DNA from 3 places in the Nakamurella deserti genome. Region 3 is predicted to be linked to each of the others. Evidence: riboswitches for the same ligand, from Rfam matches in the RefSeq annotation. Region 3 holds a riboswitch; each other region holds the start of a gene.
The links. A riboswitch is a leader RNA that binds a small molecule or an ion and turns the genes downstream of it on or off. The one in region 3 is predicted to bind S-adenosylmethionine.
Positions count from the first base shown of each region.

Region 1 (9,835 bases), 110 kb from region 3:
CCGACTGCACCTCGCGGGAGGAGAAGTCAGCGGGCGAGCGCGGGATCGCCGACGGGTCGACGCCCTCGGCGGTGAGGATGCCCGCCCCCGGCCCGCCGACCCACTCGGCCAGGCTGGGTCCGGTGACGAGTGGGCCGGCCAGCTGCACGGACGCGTCCGGGTACATCGTCACGTCGGCCGCGGTGGAGTTCATCCACAGCAGCGGCGACTGCGCGCGCCGCCAGATCCGGCCCCCGCCGGGCGGATACGGGTCGACGACGTGGATGTCGACCGGCCGGCCACCGAGCAGCTCGTCGCTGCTCGCCGCCAGGCGCTCCAGCAGCGAGGTGGTCCGTGGGCCGGCCCCGACGAAGACGAGAGTGGCGGTCACGAGGCCCGCTCGGCGAGGACCACCGGGGCGGCGGGCACCTCAAGGGCCTTGGCGAACGGGTGCTTGCCGACGGTCTCGGGATCGGCGGTCCGGTCGTAGAGCGGGGTGTAACCGGCGGCGAGGTACAGACCGGCGGCCTCGGGCTGGCGGGGGCCGGTGGTCAGGTAGAGCCGGCGGTAGCCGAGATCGGCGGCGCGGCGTTCCAACTCGACGAGGACGCGGCGGGCCAGCCCCTGGCGGCGGAACCTGGGTGCCGTCCAGACCCGCTTGACCTCGGCGGTCTGGCCGTCGTAACGGCGGATGGCCCCGCCGGCGACGGTCTCGCCGTTGCGGCGCAGCAGCACGAAGCTGCCGTCCGGCGCGGCGAAGTCGGCGGCCGGGAACCGGTCGAACTCAGCGGTGGCGTCGCGGCCGTAGCGGGTGCCGTACTCGACGACGAGGTCGGCGAGCAGGGGTGCCGCCGCCGGATCGGTGAGATGCACGTCGGACACGACGATCTCGGCCGGGCCGGTGCGCGGGCGCCCGGGGGCGGTCGCGCCCCGGTGCGCGTCGCCGAGCAGCTCGATGGTGGTGGTGAAGGCGTCGACCACGTCGTCGAGCGGGCGGGCGGCGAGGGGGTCGAGGAGCACCCCGCCGTCCGGGTAGAGCCTGACCTGGCTCGCCGCGACGAACCAGCCGGCCCCGACGTGCGCCGGGTTCATACTGGCCAGCACCGGCCGCAGCGCGTAGTCCACGGCGAGCACGTGGGCCGGTGAGCCGCCGGTGACCACCGGCAGCAGCACCTTGCCCGAGAGCGCGAACTGCGGCAGCAGATCCAGGAACGTCTTGAGCAAACCGGAGTAGGCGGCCTTGTAGACCGGCGACCCGATGACCACCGCGTCCGCGTCGACCACCCGGGCCACCGCCGCTGCGATCGTCGGATCCGACAGGTCCGCCGACAGCAACGGTCCCGGCGGCAGGTCGCGCAGCGACAGCACCTCGACCTCGTGGCCGCGGCCGGTCAACCGGCGGCCCACGTAGGCCAGCACACCGTCGGTGCGGGACGGGGTCTGCGGGCTGCCGGAGATCGAGAGTATGCGGGCCATGGTGTTCCTCGTGTTCGGTGGTCGGTGTGCTGGGTGGGGACGGGTCAGCCGACGGCGGCCGGCAGCGGCCGGTCGAACCGGAAGCGGGGCGGGGCGCCGGCGCCCAGGGCGACGTCGGCGAGGATCTCGCCGATGGCCGGGGCGAATTTGAAGCCGTGTCCGGAGAACCCGGCGGCGACGGTCAGCGGCCCGTGCCGGTCGACCACGAAATCGTGGTCGGGCGTACAGGTGTACAGACACGTGAGCGGCTCGGCGGAGGCGGGGTCGACACCGGGCAGCCAACGCCGGGTGTACTCGACCAGCCGCTGCACCCCGGCCGGGTCGGGCACGAAATCACGGGTGTCCGGGTGAACCCCGGGTCCGGTGGCGTGCTCGCCGACCTTGACGCCGTCGTCGGACCCCAGTCCGTAGATGCCCTCCCCGGTCCACTCGCCACCGGGATGGTGCACGAACGACGGCCACGGCAGCGCCGGGTCGAGCGGTCGGAAGTGGGCCGGCTGCTCCTGGGTGGTGCGCAGCGCCGGTAGCGGGACGAGACCGGCCAGCAGGTCGGCCGCCCAGGCGCCGGGGGCGGTGACCACGGCGTCGAACCGCTCGCTGCCGGCAGCGGTGCGGACGCGGGCGCGGTCGTCGTCGATGTCCACCGCGACGACCGGGGTGTCGAAACGGAGATCGGCGCCGTGGGAGCCCGCCACCCGCTGGAACGCGGCCACCGCACGGTCGGCGTGCAGCCGCCCCGCCGCGGTGTGCACCAGTGCGGCAGTGTCGAAGCGCAGCCCGGGCCAGCGCTGCGCCGCCTCGGCCGGTGACAGGATGCGGTGTTCCAGGCCGGCCTCGGACAGCGCCGCCGCGCGGGTGTCCAGCGCGGCGGGATCACCGTGGTCGACGGCGGCGGTGAGGGTGAGCAGCGCGGTGCGGGAGTCCCGCTCGAGGGCGTGCCAGAGGTCCAGGGACCGGGCGGCGAGTGCGACGTAGGACGGCTCCGGGTAGCCGTGCCGGAAGATCCGCGAGCTGCCGTGCGAGGCACCCCGCCGGTGACGGGGTCCGAACTGCTCGAACAGCACCACCCGGGCGCCGCGCCGGGTGAGTGCCCAGGCGGCGGCGGACCCCATGACGCCGGCGCCGACGACGGCGACGCGGGGTCCGGTGGACGGGAGGGTGCTGGTCATCGGGAGGTCCTCGATCGATGGGGATGCTCCGGCCCCGGTGGTCCGGGGCCGGAGCGGGCCGGAACGGATGGTCAGCCGGTCGTCTTCGGCAGTCCCTGCGGGTTGAGCTCCGACGACGGGACGGCCTCGCTGCTGATGGCCCAGCGGTCGAGCACCCGCTGGTAGCTGCCGTCGGCGAGAGTGTGGTCGATGGCCGCCTGCAGTGCCTCGGCCAGACCGTTGCCCTTCAGGGTCAGGGTGGCGATCTTGCCCTGCAGCGCATCGCCTGCCCCGGAGAAGCGGCCCACCACCTTCGTCTCGCCGGTCACCGCGGCGTGGTACTCCGCGGTCGGACTCGGACCGAAGTACAGGTCGATCCGGCCCGACGACAGCGCCAGGTAGTAGTCGGTGGCGTTCTGGTAGTACTGGATGTCGGCCGCCTCCAGACCGGCGGCGACGTTCTCCTCGTTCCACTTCACCAACAGCGCCTCCTGGTTCGTCCCCGAACCGACGGCGATCGAGAGTCCGGCCACATCAGCCGGTTTCGTGATCGTGACGGTGCTGTCCGCGCGGGCCTCGAAGGCGAGGTTGTCCAGGCGGTAGGTGGCGAAGTCGTACTTCTCCTTGCGCTCCTCGGTGACGGTGACGTTGGAGATGAAGGCGTCGACCTCGCCGGAATCGACCCTGACGAAGTTCTGTGCCCAGTCGGCCGCCTGGATCTGGACATCCAGCCCGAGGACGTCACCGAGGAGGTACGCGATGTCCACCTCGCTACCGATGATCGTGGTGTCGTCGGTGGCGTAGAAGCGCAGTGGCGGGGCGGTGCCGGCCGAGCCGGTGACCACCAGGGTGCCCTTGTCGCGGATCTCGGCCGGGACCAGGGCGGCGATCTCGGGAACGGCGGCGACGGTGACCCGGCCCGCCTGTTCGGGGCTGAGGTCGAAGCTGACGCCACCACCGGCGGGCGGGACGGACGACTCGTCGGCGGCGGGTGCGATGGCGCCGGCGGCGACGGTGCTGGCCGCGGCGTCGCCGTCGGCGGCGGTCCCGGTGGAGCTGCCGCAGGCGCTGGTCGCCAGGGTGACGGCCACCAGGGCCGAGATCCACGCGAGCGGTCGTCGGGAGCGGGGAGACATGGGATTCCTTTCGGGGGCGGCCGCAGCCGCCGGGGTGACCCCGCGGGAGCTCGCGGGGAGGCTGATCAGGTCAGAGAACCCTGGAGAGGAACGCGAGCGTGCGTGGCTCGCGCGGGTGATCGAGAACCTCGGTGGGCGGGCCCTGTTCGACGATGACGCCCTCGTCGAGGAAGACGACGGTGTCGGCGACCTGCCGGGCGAAGCCGATCTCGTGCGTGACGACGACCAGGGTGATGCCCCGGGCGGCGAGATCGCTGATGACGGCGAGCACGTCACCCACCAGCTCCGGGTCCAAGGCCGACGTCGGCTCGTCGAACAGGATGACCGTGGGCCGCAGCGCCAGGGCCCGGGCGATGGCCACCCGCTGCTGCTGGCCGCCGGAGAGCTGCCGCGGGTAGGCGTGCAACTTGTCGGACAGGCCGACCTGGGCGAGCAACTCCCGGGCCTCCGCCTCCACCTCCCGCCGCGGCCGGCCCTGCGCCGAGACCGGCGCCTCGATGACGTTCTGCAGGACCGTGCGGTGCGCGAAGAGGTTGAAGTTCTGGAACACGAAGCCGATGGCCGAGCGCTGCTTCAGGATCTGCTTCTCGCTCAGCCGGTGCAGCGTCGTGCCGTCCAGCCGGTAGCCGATCAGCTCACCGTCGACCAGCACCACGCCGCGCTCGGCGGGCTCCAGGTGGTTGATCACCCGCAGCAGCGTCGACTTGCCCGAGCCGGACGGGCCCAGGATGACCGTGACCTCGCCGGCCCGGACGGTCAGGTCGACGCCCCTGAGCACCTCGTGGGCGCCGAAGGCCTTGTGGACGCCCTTGATCTCCAGCGCCGGCGCGGTCATGACGCCGCCTCCGCGTCTCGTTCGCGGCCCGGTCGCGCCTGCCGGGCCAGGAACACCAGATGGCCGACCTTCGTCCGCAGTCGCTGCAGCGGCGTCGGGGGCAGGTGCCGCGACGACCCGCGGGCGAAGTACCGCTCGACGTAGAACTGGGCGACCGTCAACACGGTGGTGACCGCGATGTACCAGACCGTCGCCACCATCAGCAGGGCGATGACCCGGCCGTTGCGGCCCAGGATGACCTGCACCTGGTAGAACAGGTCGGCCACCGCCACGGCCGCCAGCAGCGAGGTGGACTTGACCATCCCGATGACCTCGTTGGTGGCGTTGGGCACGATCGCCCGCATCGCCTGCGGCAGGACGATCGCGAAGAACTGCCGGCGCCGCGGGATGCCCAGGGACGCCGCCGCTTCGGTCTGGCCGGGATCGACGGAGATGATGCCGGCCCGGATGATCTCGGCCGCGTAGGCGGCCTGGTGCAGCGAAAGGGCGATGACCGCGGCGGTGAACGGCGAGAACAGGCTGCGCACCGAGAAATCGAAGAACGACGGCCCGAAGGGGATCCCCAGACTCAGCGTCTTGTAGAGCACCGAGATGTTGAACCAGAACAGGATCTGCACCGGCAGCGGGATACTGCGGAAGGCCCAGACGAACACCCAGGACACGGCTTTCAGCAGCGGGATCCGGGAGAGCCGGGCCGCGGCGATGCCGATGCCGGCCACGAACCCGATGGCCACCGCGTAGAGCGTCAGCTCCAGGGTGAGCCCGAGCGCCCGCAGGATTGAGTCCTTGACGATGTACTCGCCGAAGGTGGGCCAGTCCCAGGTCTCGTTGGTGGCCAGGCCGTGCACGAACTGGGCGCCGAGCACCAGCACCGCGGCGGTGGCGATCCAGCGCCATGGGTGCCACCGCCGGGCCACCGTCAGGGCGTCGACATCGATGGTGCTGTAACGGATCTCGATGTCACGGGGGGCCGGTCTCGGTTCCGGCCGCGGCGGTGCGGATGGCGGGCCGGGAGTCGCGGCCACGCCGGATGGGGTCGACAGGGTCGTCATGGGATGCCTTCGGATGGTGTGCGGGGACGCCGTGCGACGTGCGCACGGGACTGGCTCGGAGGTGCGCCACCGTTCGGGTGCGGGGAACGGCGGGGGTCGTCCGCGGGAGCGGACGCGGGGGATCGGTCAGACCCGGATGGCGGGACACAGGGACGAGCTCAGCCGTCCGAGGTCGAGGTGCAGCCGGAAGCGCGGGTAGCGCACCGGACCGCCGCCGCAGGTGCAGGGTGACGCGCCCACGATCCTGCCCTCCCGTTCGGGGCAGTCGAGCTGCCCGCGCTTGCGGTGACCGCTGCTGCGGTGCCGCCAGGTCCTCATCCGGAGCACCCCACCGCGGAGGGAGGGTTGCTGCCCAGCAAGCCGGAGCTGATCGCTGGAACTCGTGACCGGGGATGACGCTACGTCGAGCTGCCGTCAAATGCAACCGAGGTGGTAGGAGTCACGGATGGGGGCGAGAACGGCCGCGCTCAGGCGTCCCGGGCGAAGACCACGCCGTCGACGGTGTCCAGCTGCGCAGGATCCAGCGGGGCGTAGCCGAACCACGGCGACACCCGGGCCGGCGGACCGGCCGTGGCGTCCGACAACGAACGGGCGTCGATCAGGAACCTCCCCGTCGGCACGGCGTGCAGCAGCCCCTCGAGCGTGTCCGGCGCCGGAACGTCCACACCGTGGGCCCGGACCGTGCCGACCGCACCGGCCAGGTGTCCGTAGTCGGTGCCGAGATGCGAGGCGACGACAGCGCCGGCGCCCCACCAGGAGAACGGCGGGCCGCCCATGCTCATGGTGCTGGCCGTGCGCTGCAGATGGCTGTTGTGGGCGTGGACGAACACCGGACCGCGGGCGGCCAGCGCGAGGAGTTCCGCGGCCATCATCGCGTCCCGCAGGGCGCACAGCCGCTGGAGCCGGTCGCCGGCCGGAGTGGCCATCGCGGCGTGATACCGCAGCAGCCCCACCGCCGAGCGGGCCCGGAGCTCGGCCCGCTCCACCTCCCGCCCGGACGACGTCGACCGCAGGCCCGGTCGTTCGGCCTCCAGCAGGGCGACGAGGTCGTCGGCGATCACCCGCAACCGGGCGACGTCGGTGGATCCGCCGATCGACCGCGCCGGGTCGTACATCGCGGCCGGGTCCGTCCAGCGATCGTCCGGTCCGACCAGTTCGCCCAGGAGCTCGACAGGACAGGGCATCCGATCGTCACCCAGGTGGTGCGCGAGGAAGCGGTGCAAGGGTTCGAGGGCGCACCGGGGACTCGACGCGGCCGCCATCTCCAGCGGTCCGTCGAAGCCGGCGAAACGGACCAGGTCGTCGGCGGGTCGGTCGCGGTTGACCTCCCGCAACCACCTGACGAGTTCGCGGTTCGCCGGGGACGCTCCCCAGCCGTGGCTGAAGCCGCGGGCCATCACGTCGTCGAGGTCGCCGGCTCCGGTGGTGACGTGGTCGTCGACGAGGAGACCGTTGAGACAGTCGGTCTCCAGCGCGATGGTCCGGTAGTCGGCGGTGGCGACGAGATCGCGGAACAGGTCGTTGCGGAGCTCCAGGAGGACCTCGGAGCCGTGGGTGGGTTCACCGAGGGCGAGCACCCGGGGCGGGGCGGGGAACAGGGTCAGCGCCGCGGCGGCATCCAGCGGATGGACGGGGAGGTGCGGATCGGTCATCCCTTCAACGGTATCGTTGAACACCCGAGTGAGACTTCGGCTCAGGAACGGGCAGGTCGTTGACCGGCAGACCTCAAAGCACCGACCGGCAGCGGCCGGTCGACCTGGGGCGCTCCCACGGGTTGTCGGCGCAGACCGTGCGCAACTACGAGGCGGCGGGCATCCTGCCTGCGGCGGTCCGGTCGCCGCACGGTCACCGCGTCTACACGGAGGTGCACGCCGGGGCGCTGCGGGCGTTCGTGGCCCTCGTCCCGGGCCACGGACACCGGACGGCGACCGCCGTCCTGCAGGCGGTCACCCGGGGGGACGTCGACCTCGCGCTGCGGATCATCGACGAGAGCCACGCCCAGCTGCTCGACGACCGCCGGACCCTTCGGGCCGTCGAATCCGCGCTGCGCGACGTGGATCCCGCGCCGGCCACGACGGGCGACACCTTCGTCGGCCCCCTCGCGCGGCGGCTCGGCCTGCAACCCGCGACGCTGCGCCAGTGGGAGCGGGCCGGCGTGGTCCGGCCCCACCGGGACCCACGGACGGGCTACCGGGTCTACGGGCCGGCGGACGTCCGCGACGCGCAGCTCGCGCACCAGCTGCGCCGCGGCGGATACCGGCTGGACCGGATCGCCCCCGTCGTCGCCCAGGTCCGTGCGGCCGGCGGGGTCGAGCCGCTCGCCGCGATGCTCGACGACTGGAACGCCCGGCTGGCGGCGCGGGGCCGGGCGATGTTGCGCGGCGCCGCCGCGCTGGACGCCCACCTCGACGGTCTGCCCGGCGCCTGAGGCGTTTCGTGTCAGGCCTTCTCGGGCGGATTTCTCTCGCCGGTGAGAGTGATCCGCCCCGAGTCAGCGTGACACCGCAGCCGGGAGCCACCCCCGGCCACCAGGTCCGCACGCTTCCCGGGCGGGAGTCAGTGGCGCCCGACGGCCCCCGAGCGTCAGCACCTCGTCGAAGCCGGCCAGCAGGTCGCGGTCGTGGGTGACCAGCACGACGCAGACCTCCGCCGATGCGGCGAGCATGTCGTCGATCAGCCGGCGGCCGGTCGCGGCGTCCAGCCCGGCGGTCGGCTCGTCGAGCAGTAGGTAGGGCCGTCCGGCCAGCAGCGCCCGGGCGAACGCCACCCGCTGCCGTTGGCCGCCGGAGATCATCGCGCCGAGATGGCCGACGCGGGTGTGCATCCCGGCCGGCAGCCCCGCGATCCAGTCGCCCAACCGGGCCGCGTGCAGCGCGGCGGCGACCTCGGCGTCGGTGGCGTCGGCGCGGGCCAGCCGGACGTTCTCGGCGATTGTGGAGTCGAACAGGTACGCCTGCTGGTCGCACAGCGACATCGCCGTCCGGCGCGCCGCGTGTCCGTCCGTCGCCCCGTCGACCTCGATCGTCCCGCCGGTGACCGGCGCGAACCCGAGCAGCGCCGCCAGCAACGTCGACTTGCCCGAGCCACTGGGCCCCACCACGGCGATGCGCCGACCGGGCCTCAGCCGGAGATCCACGTCCTCCACCACCGGTTCGTCGCGACCGGGCCACTGCACGGTCAGTCCCCGCACGTCGATGGACGTCGGCCGTACCGCGGGCACGTCCGCGACCACCTCGCCGGACCCGATCACCTCGAGCAGCCGACCGGCCGCCGCACGACCCCGGACCAGCGCCGTCAGCGCCACCGGCAGGGTCAGCGCCACGTCGGTCAGGGCCAACGGCAGCAACACCACCACGGCCAGCGCCTCACCGCCGACGCCGGCCCGCTCCCCCAGCCACCACGACGCAGTCACCGCCAGCCCGAACGCCGCCACCGTCGCCGCCGACGCCGCCCCGGACCACCGTCCGAGAGCGGCCGCCAGCCGCTCCTCGTGGCGATCGGTCCGGTCGAGGCCGTCGCGCCAGTCGTCGAGCAGCACCTCGGGATCCGACGCGGCCTGAAGGGTTTCGGTGACGATCCGGGTCCGCGTCGACTGCAGCTCTTCGACCGCGGCCTCCAGCGCCACGCTGCGGCGGGCCGCGACCACAGAAACGACCAGGGCGATCAGCGCCGCCGCGAGCACCGCGAGGGCCGCCGCCGGCGACAGCAGCGCGAGCAGCCCGACCGCACCGGCCAGCACCACCGTCCCCGACACCAGCGGCAACCAGCCGCGCAGGATCAGGTCACCGACCGCGTCGACATCGGCGGTCACCCGCCGCAGCAGATCACCGGTCCCCCAGAACGTCTGCGGCGCCACCCGTTCCAATCCGGCGTACAGCCGGACCCGCACCTCGACGAGGGCCCGCAGCGCCGCGTCGTGCGCCACCAGCCGCTCGGAGTAGCGGAACACCGCACGGCCGATCCCGAACGCGCGCACCCCGACGATGGCCACCATCAGGGTCAGCACCGGCGGCATCCCCGCGGCCCGGGTGATCAGCCAGGCCGACACGGCGAGCAACGCCACCCCGGCCGCGGTGGACAGCACCGCCAGCACCAACGCCCACCCGAGCCGCCGCCAGGCCGGCCGCACCATCCGCAGGACCGCGATCACGCCGCCACCATCCCGCCGATGTCCACCCGGGAACCCAGCGCCCACAACGCCTCCCGGTG
Region 1 is NZ_QCXS01000003.1:680,397-690,231, forward strand. It holds gene DB033_RS16365 (FAD/NAD(P)-binding protein) at 1-370, opposite strand, end outside; gene ssuE (NADPH-dependent FMN reductase) at 367-1,455, opposite strand; gene DB033_RS16375 (FAD-dependent oxidoreductase) at 1,500-2,624, opposite strand; gene DB033_RS16380 (ABC transporter substrate-binding protein) at 2,696-3,739, opposite strand; gene DB033_RS16385 (amino acid ABC transporter ATP-binding protein) at 3,810-4,574, opposite strand; gene DB033_RS16390 (amino acid ABC transporter permease) at 4,571-5,626, opposite strand; SAM riboswitch class IV at 5,898-6,014, opposite strand; gene DB033_RS16395 (erythromycin esterase family protein) at 6,094-7,278, opposite strand; gene DB033_RS16400 (TioE family transcriptional regulator) at 7,338-8,054, shown strand; gene cydC (thiol reductant ABC exporter subunit CydC) at 8,118-9,776, opposite strand; gene cydD (thiol reductant ABC exporter subunit CydD) at 9,773-9,835, opposite strand, start outside.
Region 1: it holds a riboswitch for S-adenosylmethionine, as region 3 does, so the genes downstream of both, DB033_RS16390 (amino acid ABC transporter permease) here and DB033_RS15875 (aminotransferase class V-fold PLP-dependent enzyme) in region 3, are expected to answer to the same signal.

Region 2 (9,835 bases), 260 kb from region 3:
AGGCCGGGCCCGAGCAGCGTGATGACGCCGGCGTCGATCAGCGCCAGCAGCTGCTCGCTGCGGAACGCCGGCGGTCCGCTGCCGAGCATCCCGCCGAGCGCCATGAACTGGCGGAACCGGCCGTAGGACCGGGGCGTGAGGCCGCCGTGCGCGGCCAGCGTCGCGCTGATCCCACGGGCGGACCCGATCGACCAGGCGGCCAGCTTGAACGGACTGCGGTCACCCAGCGCGCCCTCGTCGAGGTCGTGCACCAGGTAGCCGCGGACCCACTCGCGGTACTCCTCGACCGATTCGAACGGACCGCGGGCCGGGTCGACGAGGTCGTCGAGTTCCAGCCGGTCGGCGGGGTCGGGGACGGCCGCGGCCACCGTCGCCGCCCACTCGCGGGACCGGACGTCGTCGGTGGCGTCCAGTGCCGCCCAGAGGGTCTCGGGAGCGACGGCGAAGGCGGCGGGTCGTACCCGGGCCAGCGCCCGGTAGTAGGCGTCGACGGCGTCCTTGAGGACCAGCGGGTACACGGTGGCGGTGAAGTCGACCGGTCGCGGCAGCGCGAGCACGTCGGCGCCGCGCAGATAGCGCAGCTCCGAACGGGGCGGCAGCGCCCCGTAGCGGGGCTTGGACCGGAACGGCACGCCCCGCCCGGAGCCGACCAACAGCCGCGGCTCCCGGCCGCTGGGGACGTACCGCAGCCGCAGCGAGCCGGGGATCTGCTCGAACCGGCCACCGCGTTCCAGGGTGAGCAGAGCGAGCGCGTCGAAGAAGCCCATGCCGAGACCGCGCACGATCACCGGTTCCCCCGGCGCGAGCCGCGAGAAGTCCTGATCGGCGGGCGATCCCGGCGGCACCCAGGGGAGCCCGGCGGCCGCGAGGTCGGCCACCAGGGCGGCGTCGGCGGCGGTCGGGCCGGTGGCGAGCCAGCCGGTGCTGAGGACGAGCGCATCGACCTCCAGGTCGGCGCCGCCGGCCAGGCTCAGCCGGTGCGCGGGCCCGACCGGGGTCACCGCGGTGACCGTGTCGCGGACGATCCGCACCCGCATCCCGGCGGGCAGCGTGGCCAGCACCCGCTCGAAGCACCACGCCGCGTAGGCCCCGAAGAGCCGGCGGCTGGGGTGCGACCACGGCAGCACCGTGGGCAGCTCCGCCGTCAGCTGCGGGTCGGCGAGGATCCACGCGGGCACCGGGGCGTCGGCAAAGGTCGCCCGCCCGTCGGCGCCCAGCGGTTGCAGGTCCAGGTCGGCGCCCAGCGTGAGCCGGCACCACTGGTAGAGCGTGGGCCCGAACCGGCGCGGGCCGGTGCAGAGCACGCTCTCGTCGGTGAACAGCGTGACCTCGCCGGCGAAGGTGTTCATCGACAGCTCGTGCGGCTGGTCGCGCCGCCACACCACGCCGGATCCGAGCTCGCTCGGCTCGATGACGACGACGTCGAGATCCCCGCCCGGCAACAGCGCGTCGAACGAGCTCGCCAGCCGCTCCAGCAGTGCGGTGGCCCGCGGTCCGGCGCCGACGACGCCGACCCGGGGCGTGGGCCGCCCGAACCGGCGCGGCCGCTCGACGCCGACCCGGGAGAGCACGTCAGGCATCGCCGAACGGCTCCCCCAGCGACAGCATCAGCCGGTTGGCCCAGCCGAAGAACGCCGCCGAGTGCAGCACGTCGCTGATCCCGAGCAGGTCCAGGCCCGTGTCGGCCAGCGCCCGCAGGTGGTCGGCGGTGAGGGCCGACGGCGTCGCGGTGACGGCGGCCGCGGCGGCGATCACCGCGCGCCAGCGGTCGCTCTGCGGGGCGTCGACGCCGTCGTCGAGCAACCGCTGCACGTCAGCGGGAGCCTTCGCGTAGTGCGCGGCGAACCGGGCGTGCACCGACGCGCAGAAGATGCAGCCGTTCACCCGGGAGGTGGCGGCCGCGGCGAGCTCCCGCTCGGCGCGCGGCAGTCCGCCGGCCCGGTTGTGGAAGATGTCGAAGTCGGCCTTCGTCCGGGCGTGCAGGATGCCGGGGTCGCGGACCAGCAGCCGGAAGTAGTCGCTGTTGACCCGCGACCGCTCGACCAGGCCGTGCCAGTGCGCGTCGGTCAGGTCGTCGGCGGCCAGCGGCTCCAGCCAGGGCTCCCAGCCCAGCTCGGCGCGGGTGAACCGCTCCGGGCGCGGGGCGGCGGCGGTCTCGACGGTTCCGGCGGAGGGCAGGGTCTCGGTCATACCAGTTCCTTCAGGGTGCGCAGTCCGGTGACGAGCCGCAGCTGGAAGGCCAGGAAGCCCACCAGCTGGGTGACGGTGACGATCTCGGTCGGCGCCCAACCCGCCCGCTGCAGCGCGGCGAGGTCGTCGGCACCGGCCTCCCGGGGGCGGAACACCAGCAGGTGGGCCTGGTCGAGCGCGGCGGCGAGGCGCTCGCCGAGCAGCGGCCGGTCGTCGCCGGGAACGGTGAAGCGGAGCCCGTCGGTGTTCTCGGCCGCCAGCACGGTGGAGGCCGGGTAGGCGCCGTACGGGCCGGTCGTGCGGGCGGCCCGGGCCAGCCGGTCGATGCGGTGGGCCAGGGTGGCGTCGGTGGCGGCCAGCAGCGTCCGGTAGTGCGCGGCGGCGGGGTCGCTGTCCGGGTCGACGGCGTGCAGCACGGCCACGAACGCCGCGACCGCCTGCCGTTCGGCCGCGCTCGGACCGGCCGGTGCGGCGGTGAACAGCTCGTCGTAGCCGGCCTGCGCGTGCGAGCGGGTGTCCGGCCGGGCGCGGCGGACGCCGTCCAGGGGGCTGCCGGCGGTGATGCCGGCCAACGTGTCGATGACGTCGTCGGAGGAGGTGGTCACGGGTTCCTTCTCTGGTCGGGTGGCGGGTGGGCGCATGCCCGGTTCAGGCGGTGCGGCCGCCGCCGGGGATCGCCCGGATGAGCTCGCGGGTGTAGTCGTGCTGCGGGTCGGTGAAGACCTCGGTGACCGCACCGCTCTCGACCTGCCGCCCGCCACTCATCACGGTGACGGTGTCGGCGATGGTGGACACCACGGCGAGGTCGTGGGAGACGAAGACGTAGGTCAGGCCCAGATCGCGCTGGAGATCGCCGAGCAGGCGCAGGATCTGCGCCTGCACGGTGACATCGAGCGCGGAGACGGGCTCGTCCAGGACGACGACGTCGGGCTCCAGGACGAGTGCGCGGGCGATGGCGACCCGCTGCCGTTGCCCGCCCGAGAGCTCGCGCGGGGTGCGGTCGGTGACGTCGGCGGGGAGCCCGACCCGGTCGAGCAGGGCGGCGACGCGACGGCTGCGGGCCGCCGCGGCGCCGCGGCCGGTACCGGCGCCGTCCGCGCCGAGCACCTCGGGGAAGTTCAGCAGCGGCTCGCCGACGATCCAGCCGATGCTGCGACGGGGATCCAGCGAGGCGAACGGGTTCTGCGAGACCAGCTGCAGGGTGCGACGGAACCGCCGCAGCGCGGCCCGGTCCAGAGCGCCGACGTCGGTGCCGCCGACGAGGATGTCACCCGACGTGGGCTTGCGGAAGCCGACCAGCGCCCGCACGGTGGTGGTCTTGCCCGACCCCGACTCCCCCACGATCGCGTGCGTGGTCCCGCGCGGGACGGCGAAGCTCAGGTCGTCCACGGCCCGGAAGGTCCGTCCCCGGCCGACCTCGAAGTCCTGCACCAGGTGCCGCACCTCGGCGGCGATGGGCCGGTCGGCCGGCGGTACCGACACCGGGGTCGCCGCGGCGGCGGTCGACACGCTGACGGCCTGCCGCAGGTGCAGCGATGGCGCGTCGGCGAGCAACCGTGCGGTGTACCCACTCTCGGGGTGGGCGAGGACGTCGGCGGTGCGGCCCTGCTCCTGCACGCGGCCGTGCCGCATCACCACGATCCGGTCCGAGCGGTCGGCGGCCACCCCGAGATCGTGGGTGACCAGCAGGACGGCGGTGCCGTCCTCGCGGCGCAGGTCGTCCAGCAGGTCCAGCACTCGTCGTTGGACGGTGACGTCGAGGGCGCTGGTGGCCTCGTCGGCGATGATCAGCTGCGGCCGGAGGGCGATGGCGGCGGCGATGAGCACCCGCTGCCGCATCCCGCCGGAGAGTTCGTGCGGGTACTGCCCGTAGCGCAGCCGGGGATCGGAGAGCCCCACGCGGGCCAGCAGTTCCAGCACCCGTTCCGTGCGCTGCTTCGTCGGCATCCGGCCGTGCAGCTGGAAGGCCTCGCCGACCTGCGCGCCGATGGTGCGCACCGGGTTGAGTGAGCTGCCGGGATCCTGCGGGATGAGCCCGACCTTGGCGCCGCGGACGCCGCGCAGTCGCCGCTGCGACCAGCCGGCGATGTCGGTGCCCTGGAGTTCGATCCGGCCGCCGTCGAGCCGGCCGTTGTCGGCGAGCAGTCCGATGACCGCCTGTGCGGTGGTCGACTTCCCGGATCCGGATTCGCCGACCAGCGCGGTGACCTCGCCGGGGGCGATCTCCCAGCTGACGTCGTGCACGGCCCGGTGCCAGCGTGAGTCGCTGTGCCGGTAGGAGATCGACACGTCGGTCAACCGCAGCACGGGTGTCCCCGGTGCCGTCATCGTGCGCTCCCGTTGATCGACCGGCTGATCCGGTTGGTGGCCAGCACCACGACGACCACGACGGCGCCGGGCACGGTGGTCAGCCACCACGAGGTGGCCAGGTAGTTGCGGCCCTCGGCGATCAGCAGGCCCCACTCCGGGGTGGGCGGCGGGGCGCCGTAGCCGAGGAAGCCCAGCGTCGAGATGGCCATGATGGCCGAACCGAACTGCACGGCGGCCAGCGCGATGATCGGGCTCACCGAGTTGGGCAGGATGTGCCGGCGCAGCACGCTGCCGAAGGTGCCGCCGCTGCCGAAGGCCGCCTCCACGTAGTCGGTCCGGCGCACCCGCAGCACCTCCGAGCGGGTCAGCCGCGCGAACGCGGCGACGGCGGCGACACCGACGGCGATGGCGGCGTTGACGGTGCCGAAACCCAGCACGATGACGATGCTCAGCGACAGCAGCAGGCTGGGGATGGCCAGCAGCACGTCGACCACCCGCATCAGCAGCGCGTCGAGGAAGCCGCCGACCGACCCGGCGAGCAACCCGATGAGGGTGCCCACGACCAGGCCGACGCCGACGGCCACGAGCGCACCGGTGACCGACTGGACGGAGCCGTACACCAGGCGCGCGAACAGGTCCCGGCCGAGCTGGTCGGTGCCGAGCAGGTGGGCGCCGCCCGGGGCCTGCAGCTTCTCCCGGGCCACCCCGGAGGTGGCGCTGAAGTCGGTGAACCAGCCCGGCGCGACGGTCCACAGCAGCACGACGAGGACGACGAGCCAGGCCAGGACCAGCGTGGGACTCCAACGGCGCCAGTCGGCCAGGCGGGCACCGCGCCGGCGCCGCGGGGCCGGTGCGGTCGGGGTCACCGGTGCGGCGTCGGAGTCCAGCACCAGCGGTGCGCCGGCGCCGCCCGGGCCGGAGGTCAGAAAGGCCATGTCAGACACTCACTTTCGACTTCAGCCGCGGGTCGAGCACCGGGTACAGCAGGTCGACGACCAGGTTGACCAGCACGAACACCACCGCGGACAGCATCACCACGGCCTGCAGCACCGGGGCGTCCTGGCTGCGGACCGCGCTCTCGGTCATCTGGCCGATGCCGTTGAGCCCGAAGACGATCTCGGTGATGGCCGCCCCGCCGATGAGTTCGCCGAGCAGGATGCCGGCGATGGTCAGGGTGGGCAGCACGGCGTTGCGGCCGATGTGCCGGGTCAGCACCCAGGCGTCGCCGGCACCGCGGGCCCGGGCGACGGTGACGAACGGCTGGGTGCGCACGTCGTCGATGCTGCGCAGCAGCACCTGCGCCAGCGGCGCCGAGATCGGCACCGCCAGCGTCAGCACCGGCAGGATCAGGCCCTCCCAGAAGCCCGGGTTGATGACCGGGATGAGCTTGAGCCGGAACGAGAACAGCTGGATCAGCATGATGCCGAGCCAGAACACCGGCACCGAGATGAACAGCGCCGGCAGCGATTCCAGCAACGACCGCAGCCAGCGGAACGGCGACAGGTTGGCCAGCACGGCGATCCCGACGGCCAGCACCACGGCCAGCGCCAGCCCCAGGACGGCCAGCCGCAACGTGGGCGGGATGTTGGTCGCCAACTGCTGCGACACCGGCACGTCGGCCTGGATGGAGTAGCCCCAGTCGAGCGTGACGAAGTTGCCCAGCGCGTGCAGGTATTGGGTGACCAGCGAGGTGTCGGCGCCGTAGGAGACCCGGATGTCGGCGATCTGCTCCGGGCTGAGCCCCAGTTCCGGGTTCTGGAACTTGATCAGCAGGGCGTCACCGGGGAGGGCCTGCAGCAGCACGAAGGCCGCGGTGAAGGTCGCCCACAGCACGAGCAGGGCCTGACCGGCCCGTCCGAGCAGATAGCGCGTCATGAGGATCCTCAACGGTGTCAGCGGTGTGGTGCGGTGTCCCGGGGCCGGGCGGGCCGGCCCCGGGACGGTGGATCAGCGCTCGGAGAGCCAGGTGTCAGCGCTCGGAGAGCCAGGTGTCAGCGCTCGGAGAGCCAGGTGTCGTAGAAGCTGGGCCGGCCGACGGCCTCGAACTCCAGGCCGTTGACGTAGGTGCCGGCGGCGAAGATCTGCGGCTCCTCGAAGATCGGGATCAGCAGCGCCTGGTCGAGCACGTGGTTCTGGATGTCGCCGATGATCTCGAGGCGCTTCGCCGGATCGACCTCCGCGGTCTGGGCCTCGAGCAGCCCGTTCAGCTCGGTGTCGGTGTAGCTCTGCACGAGGGTGCTGCTGCCGCCGACCTGCAGCAGCCAGTCGCGGTTCTTCGGGTAGAAGCCGCTCTTGATGACGTCGGGGTCGGCGCGGCCGACCATCGCCACCAGCAGCGGGGTCTTGGCCGGGTCGAGGTTGTCCGCGGCGACGCTGCCGGCGTCACCGGGCAGCACCTCGAGCTTCACGCCGACCTTGGCCCACTGCTCCGAGACCAGCTGCAGCACCTGCTTGTTCTGCGGCTGCACGTAGGTGTGGTAGATGCTCAGCACCAACGGCTTCCCGTCCTTGACCCGGATGCCGTCGGCTCCCGGGACCCAGCCGGCCTCGTCCAGCAGCGCCTTGGCGCCGTCCGGATCGAAGGTCAGCTTGTCGGCCAGGTCGACGTAGCCGGGGGCGTCCTTGGCGAGCACCGAGGTGGCCTGCGGGTAGTTGTCGCTGAGCAGCGTGCTGACGACCTCGGCGCTGTCGGTGGCCTTGAGCAGCGCCTGCCGGACGCGCAGGTCGGCGACCAACGGGTTGTCCGGCCGGATCGCGATGCTGTCGTTCACCCCGCGGGTGGAGGCCCGCAGCAGTGCGAGTCCGGCCCCGGTGATCTGCGGCTCGTCGTAGGCCTCGACCTGGCGGATGGCGTCGGCCTGGCCGGCCAGCAGCGAGCCGATCCGGACGCTGTCCTCGGCGGCCACGATGAGCGTGATGCCGTCCAGGTAGGCCCGGCCCTGGTGGGCGGCGCTCGGCGGCGCCCAGTTGTAGTCCTCGCGGACCTTCAGGTCGATCTGCTTGCCCAGGGTCTCACCGGTGACCGTGAAGGGGCCGGAGCCGATGATGTTCGTCGCGGAACCGAGCTCCTCGTACGGCCGGGCCAGCGTGGCGGCCGAGACGAGGCCCGCGCCGATCGTCGCGGTGCCCTGCAGGAACCCCGGCGACGGCTTCTTGAAGAAGAACGTCACCGTGGAGGCGTCCTGGACCTCGCTGTGGTCGTAGTTGTTGAACACCTCCGACACGGGCTGCTTCAGGTCCGGGTTGCCCAGGCCGAAGGTGTCGTAGTTGTCGGCGACGGCCTGCGCGTCCAGCGCGGTGCCGTCGGAGAACGTGACGCCGGGCCGGATGACGAAGGTGTACTGGGTGAGATCGTCGTTGACGGTCCAGGACTCGGCGATCCACGGCTCGATCTCGAGGGTCTCGGGGTTCTGGTACGTCAGCTTGTCGGTGATCTGGTTGAGGATGCCGCCGTTGGGATAGAAGCCGCCGGACGGCGGATACAGGTTGGTGTGGGCGGCGCTGTCGAGATAGGTGAGGGTGCCGCCGGTGACCGGGGTGCCCGGCGCCGAGGCCGAGCCGGCCGCGGTGGTGGCCGGCGACGTGCCGTCGGAGCCACCGCACGCCGCCACCAGGGCGACGGCCGCGGCGGCGGCCAACGCCCCGAGGCGGCGGCCGAGCCGCGGTGCCCGCGAGCGGGGAGTATTCGACACGTCGGACGTCACAACGGGTTCCTTTCTGGGCCGGAACGGCGCGAGTGCCGGGTTCCGGGGGATGCGGGGAGCGGGCGGCCACCGTGCGACGGCGCCGGGAGCGAGCGTCCGGGGAGGACCGGACGTCGTGGTACGGGGAGGGGACACCGCGGGCGGTGTCGGCCTGGTCAGGCGGTAACAGGACCCCGACACAGCATCGAGCTGGTCCGGCCGAGATCGACGTGCCGGCGCCGGTACGCGCAGAGACCACGCACGGGGAGCGCGGGGTGCTGGTGCATGGATCCGGCCTGTTCTGTGCTGGGCCGTGTCGGCCGCGCTTGCGGTTCCGCGGGATGCGGTCGCCTGGTCGTCATCCGGAGCACCCCGCCGCGTCGGAGGGTTGCTGTCCAGCGAGCCGGAGCTGCGTGCTGGAACTCTTGACCGGTACCGAAGTTACTGCCGTTCACCGACGATCCACAAGTTGTGTGGTGCCGTTCACAACCTCGGGGCGGCAGGTCAGCCGGTGGCGAGTTCCCCACCGGACTTGCGGGCGCTGAGGACGATGGCCGCGCAGACCAGCGCCATGCCGGTGATCTCCGCGGCGTGCGGGATCTGCGCCAGGAACACCGCGCCGGTGACAGCGGCGGTCACCGGGAGCAGCGCCAGCAGGATGGCGAACCGGGCGGCGGTGACCTTGCGCAGCACGACCTGTTCGATCGCGTACGGGATCACCGAGCTGAGCACCGCGATGCCGACCAGGGCGAGCAGCGCCGGGCCGTGGGAGACGATGCCGCCGACCTGCCAGACGCAGAACGGCGCGAACACCAGCGCGCCGGCGGTCATCCCGACACTCAGGGAGGTGATGCCGTCGCGGGTGGAGGCGATGCGGCGGCCGAGGATGATGTAGAACGCCCAGAACAGGCCGGACCCGAAGATGGCCACCAGCCCGATCACCACCGAGGTGGTCCAGCCGCCCTCCAGGCTGACGCCGGCCAGCAGCACGACTCCGGCCAGCGCCAGGGCGATCCCGAGCCGGTCACGCCAGCCGGTGCCGGTGATCGCGGCCACCGCGACCGGTCCGAGGAACTCGATGGCCACCGCGGTACCCAGCGGCAGGTGCTCGATGGCGACGTAGAAGCAGAGGTTCATCGCGGCGAGCACCACTCCGAACCCGGCCGAGGCGAGCAGCTCCCGGCGGCTCCAGCCCTGCTTCCAGGGGCGCCGCCAGGCCAGCAGGATGATCGCGCTGACCACGATCCGCAGCCACCCCACGACCGCCGACGGCGCCAGCACGAACAGGCCGACGGCCAGCGCGGCGCCGTAGTACTGGGTGAACCCGGAGACCAGGAACAGCGCCGGTGCCGGGGTGACGGCGATCAGGTTGCGGGGCGACGGCACGTCCCGACAGTAGTGGCGCGCGCGGGGTCAGATCCCCAGCTGCGGGCGGCACTCCGCGAGCCCGCGCACCCGCACCGTCCAGTCCGGCCGGACCAGGGTGTCCGGGGTGACGAGCAGCAGGTGGCTCTCCACCGACTCGCCCGGGCGGCGCTGCTGGAACCGGCTGCCGTTGCCGACGTAGCCGAGCTTCTCCGAGACCCGAAGCGACCGTGCGTTGTCGGCGAACGCGGCCGACTCGGCCCGCCGGGCACCGAGGTGGTCGAAGG
Region 2 is NZ_QCXS01000003.1:828,493-838,327, forward strand. It holds gene DB033_RS17075 (FAD/NAD(P)-binding protein) at 1-1,580, opposite strand, end outside; gene DB033_RS17080 (alkylhydroperoxidase domain protein) at 1,573-2,190, opposite strand; gene DB033_RS17085 (CMD domain protein) at 2,187-2,795, opposite strand; gene DB033_RS17090 (dipeptide ABC transporter ATP-binding protein) at 2,839-4,518, opposite strand; gene DB033_RS17095 (ABC transporter permease) at 4,515-5,435, opposite strand; gene DB033_RS17100 (ABC transporter permease) at 5,437-6,375, opposite strand; gene DB033_RS17105 (TIGR04028 family ABC transporter substrate-binding protein) at 6,492-8,111, opposite strand; SAM riboswitch class IV at 8,501-8,614, opposite strand; gene DB033_RS17110 (EamA family transporter) at 8,688-9,569, opposite strand; gene DB033_RS17115 (GNAT family N-acetyltransferase) at 9,597-9,835, opposite strand, start outside.
Region 2: it holds a riboswitch for S-adenosylmethionine, as region 3 does, so the genes downstream of both, DB033_RS17105 (TIGR04028 family ABC transporter substrate-binding protein) here and DB033_RS15875 (aminotransferase class V-fold PLP-dependent enzyme) in region 3, are expected to answer to the same signal.

Region 3 (9,835 bases):
GGCGTTGATCTCGTCGGCGGCCATCATCAGCGACTCCTGGACGGTCTTCTCGCTGATCGCCATCGTGCCGGAGAGCGAGTTGAGGAACCCGATCTTCACGGAGTCGCCCGAGGTGTCGACGCAGGAGGCGCCCGCGGCGGCCGGAGTGGCCGATCCGGCGGACGAGCTGGTCGTCGTCGAGCCGCCGGCCTGCGGGGTGATCTTGCTGCCGCAGGCGGTCAGCACCAGGACCGCGGTCAGTCCGAGCAGTCCCGCGCTCGTGATGTTTCGTCGGGTGTGTTTCACGGCAACGCCTTTCGCAGTTCGATGGGTGTTCTTCGCGGAACAACGGCCGGCGCGGCGCAACGGTGGGTACCGTGGGAGGCACGCCGGTCAGGAGCGCCGATCCGCCGACAGGCTTTCCGGTGGTTCGAACCGCACGCGAGATCCCCGGCCGCAGAATGCTTCTGTCCGGCACGTCTTCCCGCTCGATCCGAGAGCAACGTATGGGCGAGGTGTTTCACGCAGGGTGGCCGCCGCATTGCTGCCAGATTGCCGGGGCGGGCCCATTGTTGCCGCCAGAAGTCGTCACGACCTCGGCTCACCCGGACAGCGGCTTGACCCAGCCACCGCGGGTGTCGGCCGGCGTGAGCGCTGCGCGCGGCGTGCTCCCGGCCTACACTTCGCCGCATCGACGGAGGTGACCCGATGCCCGTTCGCTGGTACACGACGGTGATCGACTGCCAGGACGCGGCCGCCCTCGCCCGCTGGTGGGCCGGGGTGCTGGACTGGCGCATCGCCTACGAATCCGACGACGAGATCGTCCTGGTGCCGCGGCACGCCTTCGACCCGACCCGGACCCTTCCGCTGGAGCAGCGCGGGCCGGGCCTCGTGTTCGTCCCGGTGCCGGAGGACAAGCAGCGGAAGAACCGGCTGCACCTCGACCTCGCCCCCGGTCCGGTGGACGATCAACGCGCCGAGGTGGAGCGGCTGGTACGACTCGGCGCCAGTCACGTAGACGTGGGTCAACCGGACGACGCCTCGTTCGTCGTGCTCGCCGACCCGGAGGGCAACGAGTTCTGCGTGCTGTCACCGCGGGGCTGATCGCTCGGGTGGGTGATGTGACCTGCCCCATAATGCGTCCCGGTAACCCGGGTTAGCCGACGGAATGAGGGCTCCCGGCCATCAGCGGCGACTCGACCGCTTTGCCGCCCCCGGGACGGATGAAAGGATCACCGTGCCCTGAGGGGGCGGCAACGACGGCGCCACCGGTACGCCCGCCGCCCGTGTCCACCCGATGTTCTGCGAGGAGCCCCGTGGTCCGTCAGCGCGTCACGCTGATGGACGTCGCCGCCCGGGCGGGTGTGTCCAGGACGACGGCGTCGTTCGTGATGACCGGTCGTCGCGACATGCGGATCTCCAGCGCGGCGGAGCAGCGGGTGTTGCAGGCCGCACGGGAGCTGGACTACCGGCCCAATCTGCTGGCGCGCAGTCTCCGGACGAACCTGTCGCAGACGATCGGGCTGATCTCCGACGTGGTGGCCACCGAGCCGTTCGCCGGTCATCTGATCCGCAGCAGCATGACGACCGCGCTGCTGCACGATCACCTGCTGTTCGTCGGCGAGAGCGAGGGCGACCCGGCGGTCGAGGAACAGCTGGTCCGCAGCATGCTGGACCGCGGCGTCGGCGGATTCCTCTACGCGTCGTCGTCGACGCGGGTGGTCGAGGTGTCGGCGTTGTTCGAGTCGCAGCGGCTGGTGCTCCTCAACTGCCTGGCCCGGGGGGACGACGTGACCGCCGTGGTCCCGGACGAGGAGGGCGGCGGCCGACTGGCCGCGACCACCCTGCTCGACGCGGGACACCGCGACGGCATCGTGCTGGTCGGCGAGACCCTGGACCATGTGGTGGCCGGTCGGGACCGGCGACGCGGCATCGAGGCCGCCCTCGCCGACGCCGGCGCCGGACTGGCGGGCGAGGTGGCGACGACGTGGTGGCCCGAGCCGACGTTCGCCGCGATGTCTCGGATGCTCGCCGCCGGGCATCGGCCGACCGCAATCGTGTGCCTGAACGACCGGGTGGCGCTCGGTGTCTACCAGGCACTGGCCGACGCGGGGCTGTCGGTGCCCGGTGACGTGTCGGTGATCTCGTTCGACGACTCGGACCTGGCCGGCTGGGTGCGCCCCGGACTGACCAGCGTGGCGCTGCCGCACCTGGAGATGGGGCGACGAGCGACGGAGCTGCTGATGGCGCCGGCCGGGTCGCCGGTTGTGCACCGCATCGAGATGCCGCTGGTGTCGCGGGAGTCGGTAGGCCCGCCGCGCTGAGCGGAGAGTGGGCGGATGGCCCGGAAAACCAGTCAGCCCCCCGCTGGCCTGACGGCTGCGAAGGGCTGGTGGTGGCCAGGCGCGGGGTCGAACCGCGGACCTTCCACTTTTCAGGCGGACGCTCGTACCAACTGAGCTACCTGGCCTCAAACGTAGGGCCGGGCTCATGTGACTGAACCCGGCCCACGTTCGGCGACCCCGACGGGACTTGAACCCGCGACCTCCGCCGTGACAGGGCGGCGCGCTAACCAACTGCGCTACGGGGCCTCGGTGTTGCTGAGACCTTGGTGCTGAACTGCGTGACGCTGGGACTACTTTACTGCCTCGTGGAGGTGCTCGTGACCTCTGCGCTGCGTACCCCCAACGGGATTCGAACCCGTGTTACCGCCGTGAAAGGGCGACGTCCTAGGCCACTAGACGATGGGGGCTGGAGGAACTCCGCCTCCAACGGCCATCCGTTGGGAGCGAGTCAACTATAGGGGACGAGGTGCGGCGCTCCCAAATCCGCCACGGCGCCCTGCTCCGACGGGGCAGTCGCGCCGCACTCGACCTGTCCACAAGGATCAGATCGTTACTCCCCATCGCCACCGTGGTCGGTACGCTACTCCGATCGGGTCGCGCCAGGCGGGGCCCACGTCGGCGAACGTGGACAGGGGTTCTGGTGGGGCGACGAACGACCGACACGCGACGTGCGCTGCTGGCGCTGATCACCGCGGGGTTGAGTGTGACCGGGATCGCTGCCTGCAGCGCCGGGCAGGCCAACCCGGGAACCACGCTGGCGCCGGTGGACAGCTCGGCGAGTCGGAGCGAGGCGCTCTCCACCGCCACTGATGCCTCGTCCAGTTTGGGGTCCGGAACCGCAGCGCAGCCGACCGATGGCGGATCCCGGTCTGAAACAACGCCCCAGACCCCCGAGTCGACAAGTTCAGAGCCCACGAAGATGCCATGGTCGAATTTGGACCTCAGCCCAGACCAGGTCCGTGAAGCACAGGCAGCGCTCGACGCTTATGTCGGATACCGCCGCGTCTCGGACCTCACCTTCACCGACCCTCGGAGGGATTGGGCTTCAGAGATATACGAATACGCAGCAGACCCAGTGGCGTCTAATCTTGTAAAGTTTGTCAGGGACCCCGCGTTCCAACAGGGCAGCGGAGAAGGCCGCACGATCATCGACCCTCGAGTTACGGAAGTAGGAACTGGAACAGTCGAACTCAGCGACTGTGTCGATAACACTGCTTCCATCTTCGTCGATGCGAATGGAAATTCGCTCATTGCGCCCGATGCACCCGGCTTCTACCGTCGCCATCCGGCAACGGTGTCAGTCAGCCAAATCGACAACCGATGGCTGGTAACCTCCGTGGTTAACGACTTCAGTGTCCAATGCTAGCGATGAGGATTGCCGGCGCAGCACTATTGATGGCGCTCGAGAGCCTCGTTGTATTAGCTCCTGCGTACGCCGACCCAGACCAGCCCTCGGTTTCAAGATCGTCAGCCCCGACGGCCGGTTGTGGCGATCAAGTATGCATCGTCGGCGCGACTGATTCAGTAGTAAAGAAAACGCTGATTGCGGTGGTTACGACAGGAGCCACTGCCGTCAAGTCTTCAATGGAGAGCCTATGCAAGCAACAACCTATGCCTACCCAGCCAGCCGCCGACTCACCGCTCTGGGCGGGACACACGCCAGCAGACGGATTTATTGCCTACGACATTTGTCCGACGAACTCGGCAGCCGTGCCATTTACTAACTCTCAGCCCTATTTCGTTGGGAATGGGACCACACCTACCGCCGTCAGCCCTGAGGCGCTTGCGCTAAGCGCACAGGCAGCTATTCGATTCGTCCCGCCGGTCCTTCACTTTGGACCCGACACGCAAATAGCCGTGAATCGCTGGCTCTACCTGTGGGTTGACAATCCAGGTCCACTGATTGCACAGGCTACGGCTGGAGCGGTGACTGTGACACTCACAGCCACGCTGAGTTCGGTGACGTGGTCCATGGGTGAACCCGCCAACCCAAAGGCGCCTAAGGGGCCACCGGCGACCATCACATGCGACGGCCCGGGGCGCGATCCTGGCCCGACCGCCAACGCGAACATTTCTAAGCCGGCTGCTTCGGACGCGTGCGTCTATGCCTACCGTTGGCGCTCCCTGCCGGAACGAACCGGGGGCACAGCAACCTGGCCGGTCACGGCAACCGCGAATTGGACCGTCACCTGGACATCGAACGTGGGTGTGGGCGGCGCGCTCGACGCCCCGCCGCAGAGCTCCACCACCCCGGTGTCGGTCGGCGAATGGCGCAGCGAGCTGGTCGCCGGCCCCAACTGACCGGACCCGATCACGCGTGATCAGGCCTGGTCGTACCGCAGCCGGCTGCTCGACTCCACGTCCTGACGCAGGGTGGGCGTGAAGAACATGTCGCCGAAGGTGATGGGGGTGTCGGTCCAGCACGTGGCGGTCACCGTGTCGGCCCCGACCACGACGCGCACGCCGACCCGACCCGGGCGCACCGCGAGGTAGGCGATGGCGGCGTCGTTGGCGAGCGCCATCTGTCGGGGCCGTCCAGGCACATCGGCCGCGTCACTGGCCGCCAGCGCCGCCCCGTCGCACTGGTTCTGCAACCGACTGCGCCCCAGGAACGCGGACCCGGCCGCCGTCACCCCGGCCACCAGGAGCAACAGGCACAGCGTCAGGCCGAGCAACAGCGGGGTGATCGACCCCCGGTCGTCCTCGCCGCCGCCGGCATGCCGCAACCCGTTCGGCCGCATGCTCCACCCCGCTTCGTCCGCGACCGGTCCAGCGTAGAGACGTTCACCGGGCAGCATCACCCGTTCGCCGAAGTTGTGGACAACTGAGCCCACCGCTGTGGTCCCGGTTACACCCGCTTCGAGCTCGGCCCGGACCCGTGTTAACGTCGTCGCGTAGGTCATGAGTGCTAGCGACAAACCCTGGTTTGCTAGCCGGCAACCCTCCTCCGCGGTGGGGTGCCCCAGGTGAAGACCTGGCCGTCCGGTTGTCGCCGGCGGCAAGCGCGGATCTCCGGCTCGTCCCCGGCGGTCCTTCGACCGCAAGGAGACCAGCCATGACGCTCACCCTCGAGGACCTGCACTTCCTCACCGCCACCGGTCCCGTCGAGGCCTCCCTGCCCAGCGTCGACGCCGCGACGCCCATCACCGGCGCCCACGCACCGGGCCTGGAGATCGTCGGCGCCGGTCACCGGGTACCCCTGGCCGACGGCTCCCACGTCGAGTACGCCAATCTCGATCACGCCGCGTCCGCCCCCTCGCTGCAGGTCGTCAAGGACGCGGTCGACGCGGTCCTCGAGCAGTACGCCTCCGTGCACCGCGGCGCCGGATTCGACTCCCAGCTGTGCACCGCGCTGTACGAAGGCGCCCGCGAACCCATCCGCGCCTTCGTCGGCGGACGTTCCGACGACGCGGTCCTGTTCACCCGCAACACCACGGACGCGTTCAACCTGCTGTCGCACTGCCTCCCCGACGACACCACTGTCATCGTCTTCGAAACCGAGCACCACGCGACGCTGCTCCCATGGGAGAAGCACACCGTCGTCCGCCTGCCCGCCCCGGCGACCCCGCAGGCCGCCGTCCGCGCCGTCGGGGACGCCTGCCGCGACGCCCGCCGCAACGGGCCGGTGCTGGTCGTGGTCACCGGGGCGAGCAACGTGACCGGCGAGATCTGGCCGATCGCCCGGCTCGCCGCCGTCGCCCACGCCCACGGCGCCCGCATCGCCCTCGACGCCGCCCAGCTCGCGCCGCACCGGCCCTTCTCCATTACCGACCTGTGGGTGGACTACGTCGCGATCTCCGGGCACAAGGTGTACGCCCCCTACGGGGCGGGCGCGCTGATCGGCCGCGCCGACTGGCTCGCCGAGGCTCCCCCCTACCTCGTCGGCGGCGGCGCCACCTCCACGGTGGAGGACGACCGCACCGTCTGGAAGCCCCTCCCCGACCGGCACGAGGCCGGCACCCCCAACATCCCGGGCGTCGTGGCGCTGGCCACCGCCTGCCATGCGCTGCTCACCACGGATCGCGACGCGCTGGTCACCGCCGAACGCGACCTCACCGCCCGGTTGATCCGCGGGCTGTCCGACATCCCCGGCGTCACCGTGCACTCGCTCTTCACCGGCGGGGCCAGCGTCATCGGTGTCGCCACCTTCACCCTGAGCTCGCTGTCGTCTCCGGTCGTGGCCAGCGCACTGTCGGCCGAGTACGGCATCGGCGTCCGCGACGGCGCGTTCTGCGCCCAGCCGCTCGTCCGCCGCCTGCTCGGCGCGGCAGGCTGCGACTCCGTCGACGGCACCGGGCATGCTGTCCGCGCCTCCGTCGGTCTCGGCACCACCACCGAGCACGTCGACCGGCTCATCGCCGCGGTCACCACACTCGCCACCGAGGGCCCGGGACTGCGCTACGTCACCGTCAACGGTCGTCCGCAGCCGCTCCGCGACCAGCGCACCCTGCCGAAGATCGTGGCCTGGCAGTAAGACCTCGAACACGACGGTGGCCCCCGACCAAAAGGTCGGGGGCCACTCGTGTCTAAGGACCGTCTCAGGGACGGTCCAGCGCGTCAGTCGCGACGGTGCCGACCGCCGCTCGGCTTGGTGACCTCAACGGTGGGAGCCGAACCCGCCGTGACGAGATCGTCGTCCTGCTGCCGCTCGCGCTCGGCACCGGCGGCGTCGTTGAGACCGACGTTGCCCGCAGCCGCCGCCGCAGCGGCGTCCTCCTCCTGGATCTCCTGCAGCGCGGACTTGGTGCGCAGCGGGACCTCCTTGAGCAGGAGGACCAGCAGGAAGGCGAGCACCGCGACGATGCCGGCGAGGATGTAGACGACGTGGGTGGAGTCCACGAAGCCCTGCTTCACGGGCTGAGCCAAGGTCGCAGGCAGCGTGTTGATGAACGCGGAATCCTCACTGAGGCCCGCGAGCTGCGCGCCGTACTGCTGCATGGAACTGCCCGACGACGCCAGCGCCTGCTGGAACCCCGGTGTCCCGGCGACCGCCTGCACCTGGGTGTTGACGTTCGTGGGCAGCCCGTTGAACAGCAGCGACAGGAACACCGCGGTGCCGATGGTGCCGCCGGTGGCCCGGAAGAACGTCGCTGAGGACGTGGCCACACCGATGTCGCGGGCCTTCACCGTGTTCTGGACGGCCATCATCATCGTCTGCATGTTCAGGCCCAGCCCGGCGCCGAGGACGAGGAAGGTGCCGGCGAGGACCAGGTACGGGGTGTCGACCTTGATCAGCGCGAGCATCATCGCGAACGCGACGATCAGCAGCGCGGTGCCGACGACGGGGAAGATCTTGTAGCGGCCGGTCTTGCCGGTGATGATGCCGGAGCTGATGGAGCCGCCCATCAGGCCGACCATCATCGGCAGCAGCCACAGACCGGACTGGGTCGGCGTGGCCCCCTTCACCAGCTGCAGGTACAGCGGCAGGGTGGCCAGGGCTCCGAACATCGCGAGGCCGATCAGCACGTTGACGACCAGCCCCTGCGAGAACTGGCGGTTGGCGAACAGCCGCATCGGGATCAGCGCGTCGTCACCCATGCGGCGCTCGATGAGCACGAAGCCGACGATGCCGAGCACGCCGACGACGATCGAGACCAGGCTGGCGGCCGACGTCCAACCCCACTTGTTGCCCTGCTCGGCGACCAGCAGCAGCGGCACCATACCGACGACCAGCGCGACCGCTCCCCACCAGTCGATGCGGTGCTCGCGCCGGGTGTGCGGGATGTGCAGCACCTTGAGCACCACGGCCAGCGCCACGATGCCGATGGGGACGTTGATGAGGAAGACCCAACGCCATCCGGTGACGCCGAAGATCGTGTCCGCACCGGCGAAGAACCCACCGATGATGGGGCCGATGACAGACGAGGTCCCGAAGACGGCGAGGAACATGCCCTGGTAGCGCGAGCGCTCACGCGGCGGCACGATGTCGGCCAGGATGGCCAGCGCCAGGGAGAACAGACCGCCGGCGCCGAGACCCTGCACCGCACGGAAGGCGGCCAGCTCGGTCATCGAGGTGGCGACACCGCTGAGCACCGATCCCGCGACGAAGATGCTGATGGCGGCGATGAACAGGGGGCGACGCCCGTAGAGGTCGGACAGCTTGCCGTACAGCGGCGTGGTGATGGTCGAGGTGATCAGGTAGGCGGTCGTCGCCCAGGCCTGGCCGGACAACTGGCCGAGGTCGTCGGCGATGGTGCGGATCGACGTGGAGACGATGGTCTGGTCGAGCGCGGCGAGCAGCATGCCCGCCATCAGTCCACCCAGGATCGTCAGGATCTGTTTGTGGGTCAGGCCGACCTGTGACTCCACCTGAGTTGGTGCGGTGGTCATGCAGTACTCCCTTGAGCATTCGACGGAGCCGGCTGGACGAGCTCGGCGGCGACGTTCTTGACGGCTTCGATGTTGCTCGACAGCCCGTGGACGAATTCGGTGAGGAGGCGGGTGAAGACGGCGCGGTCCTCGGCTGACCAGTCGGCGACGAGGGGCGCGAAGATCTGGCCCCGCATCTGGACCATCTGGTCGACGCGGGCCTGCCCCGACGCGGTGGGCACGAGGATGGAGGCCCGTCCGTCGTCCGGGTCCGCCTGCCGTTCGACGAGTCCGGCTTTGACCATGCCGGCGACCTGACGCGACACCGTGGAGGGATCGGCGCACATCCGCTCGGCGAGGTCACTGGCGCGCATCGGCCCGTGGTGGGCCAACTTGAGCAGCAGCGACGAGTCGTAGCCCTCCGGCGACGCCGACCCGTGAATCCTGGCCTTGATGGCACTGAACGACTTGACCATGTCGACGAGCCGCTGGGCGACGTCGCCCGCGTAGTCACGATCGGCGGCCGAGCACCCGGCGACGGCCTCGCGGTAGGACTCGACCGCCGCCTCACCCGTACCGTGCGGAGCTTCGGTGATGGTCATCCCGCCTCCTTCCGGTAAAGTCCGGGTAATTTGCTTGAGCTATGCAACTAGTTGCTGGGTGCAAGCATGCATCGGATGCTTGACGCATGCAAGTTCTTTTCCGGCCAGTGCTGGGGATCACGCTGCCGAGGGCCGAGCCGGTGCCCGGTAGGCTGCGAGGCGATGTCGGGCCGACGGTCCGGCGCGGGCCTCTAGCTCAATCGGTTAGAGCTACGGACTTTTAATCCGCAGGTTCCGGGTTCGAGCCCCGGGGGGCCCACATTTTGCCTGGTCAGAGCGTAAGGCCGGTAGTGAAGGGTAAGTGATTCACACAAACCTCCACACTTACTTCGTCGAACCTCTTAACGTGGTCTAGGAAAATCTGAAGTGCTACCGACAGGACGTCACCGGTCGATTGGCGTCGGGGTCCCCCCCGCCGGGACACACCGACCCGCGTCCCTCTACGGTCGAAGGGTGACCCGGATACGGCAGTTCGCTGCGGCGCACAGATGGCTGTGGACGTTTGGCGTCGTCACGCTCGCTGTCGCGGTGGCGCTGGTGCTGGTCGTCCTCATCGACGGCGGATGGTCCTGGTCGCTCTTGATCCCCGCAGCAGCCTGC
Region 3 is NZ_QCXS01000003.1:568,417-578,251, forward strand. It holds gene urtA (urea ABC transporter substrate-binding protein) at 1-285, opposite strand, end outside; gene DB033_RS15845 (VOC family protein) at 688-1,083, shown strand; gene DB033_RS15850 (LacI family DNA-binding transcriptional regulator) at 1,296-2,303, shown strand; tRNA gene DB033_RS15855 (tRNA-Phe) at 2,373-2,449, opposite strand; tRNA gene DB033_RS15860 (tRNA-Asp) at 2,497-2,570, opposite strand; tRNA gene DB033_RS15865 (tRNA-Glu) at 2,659-2,731, opposite strand; gene DB033_RS15870 (pilus assembly protein TadG-related protein) at 4,646-5,065, opposite strand; SAM riboswitch class IV at 5,222-5,335, shown strand; gene DB033_RS15875 (aminotransferase class V-fold PLP-dependent enzyme) at 5,380-6,798, shown strand; gene DB033_RS15880 (MDR family MFS transporter) at 6,882-8,654, opposite strand; gene DB033_RS15885 (MarR family winged helix-turn-helix transcriptional regulator) at 8,651-9,235, opposite strand; tRNA gene DB033_RS15890 (tRNA-Lys) at 9,421-9,494, shown strand.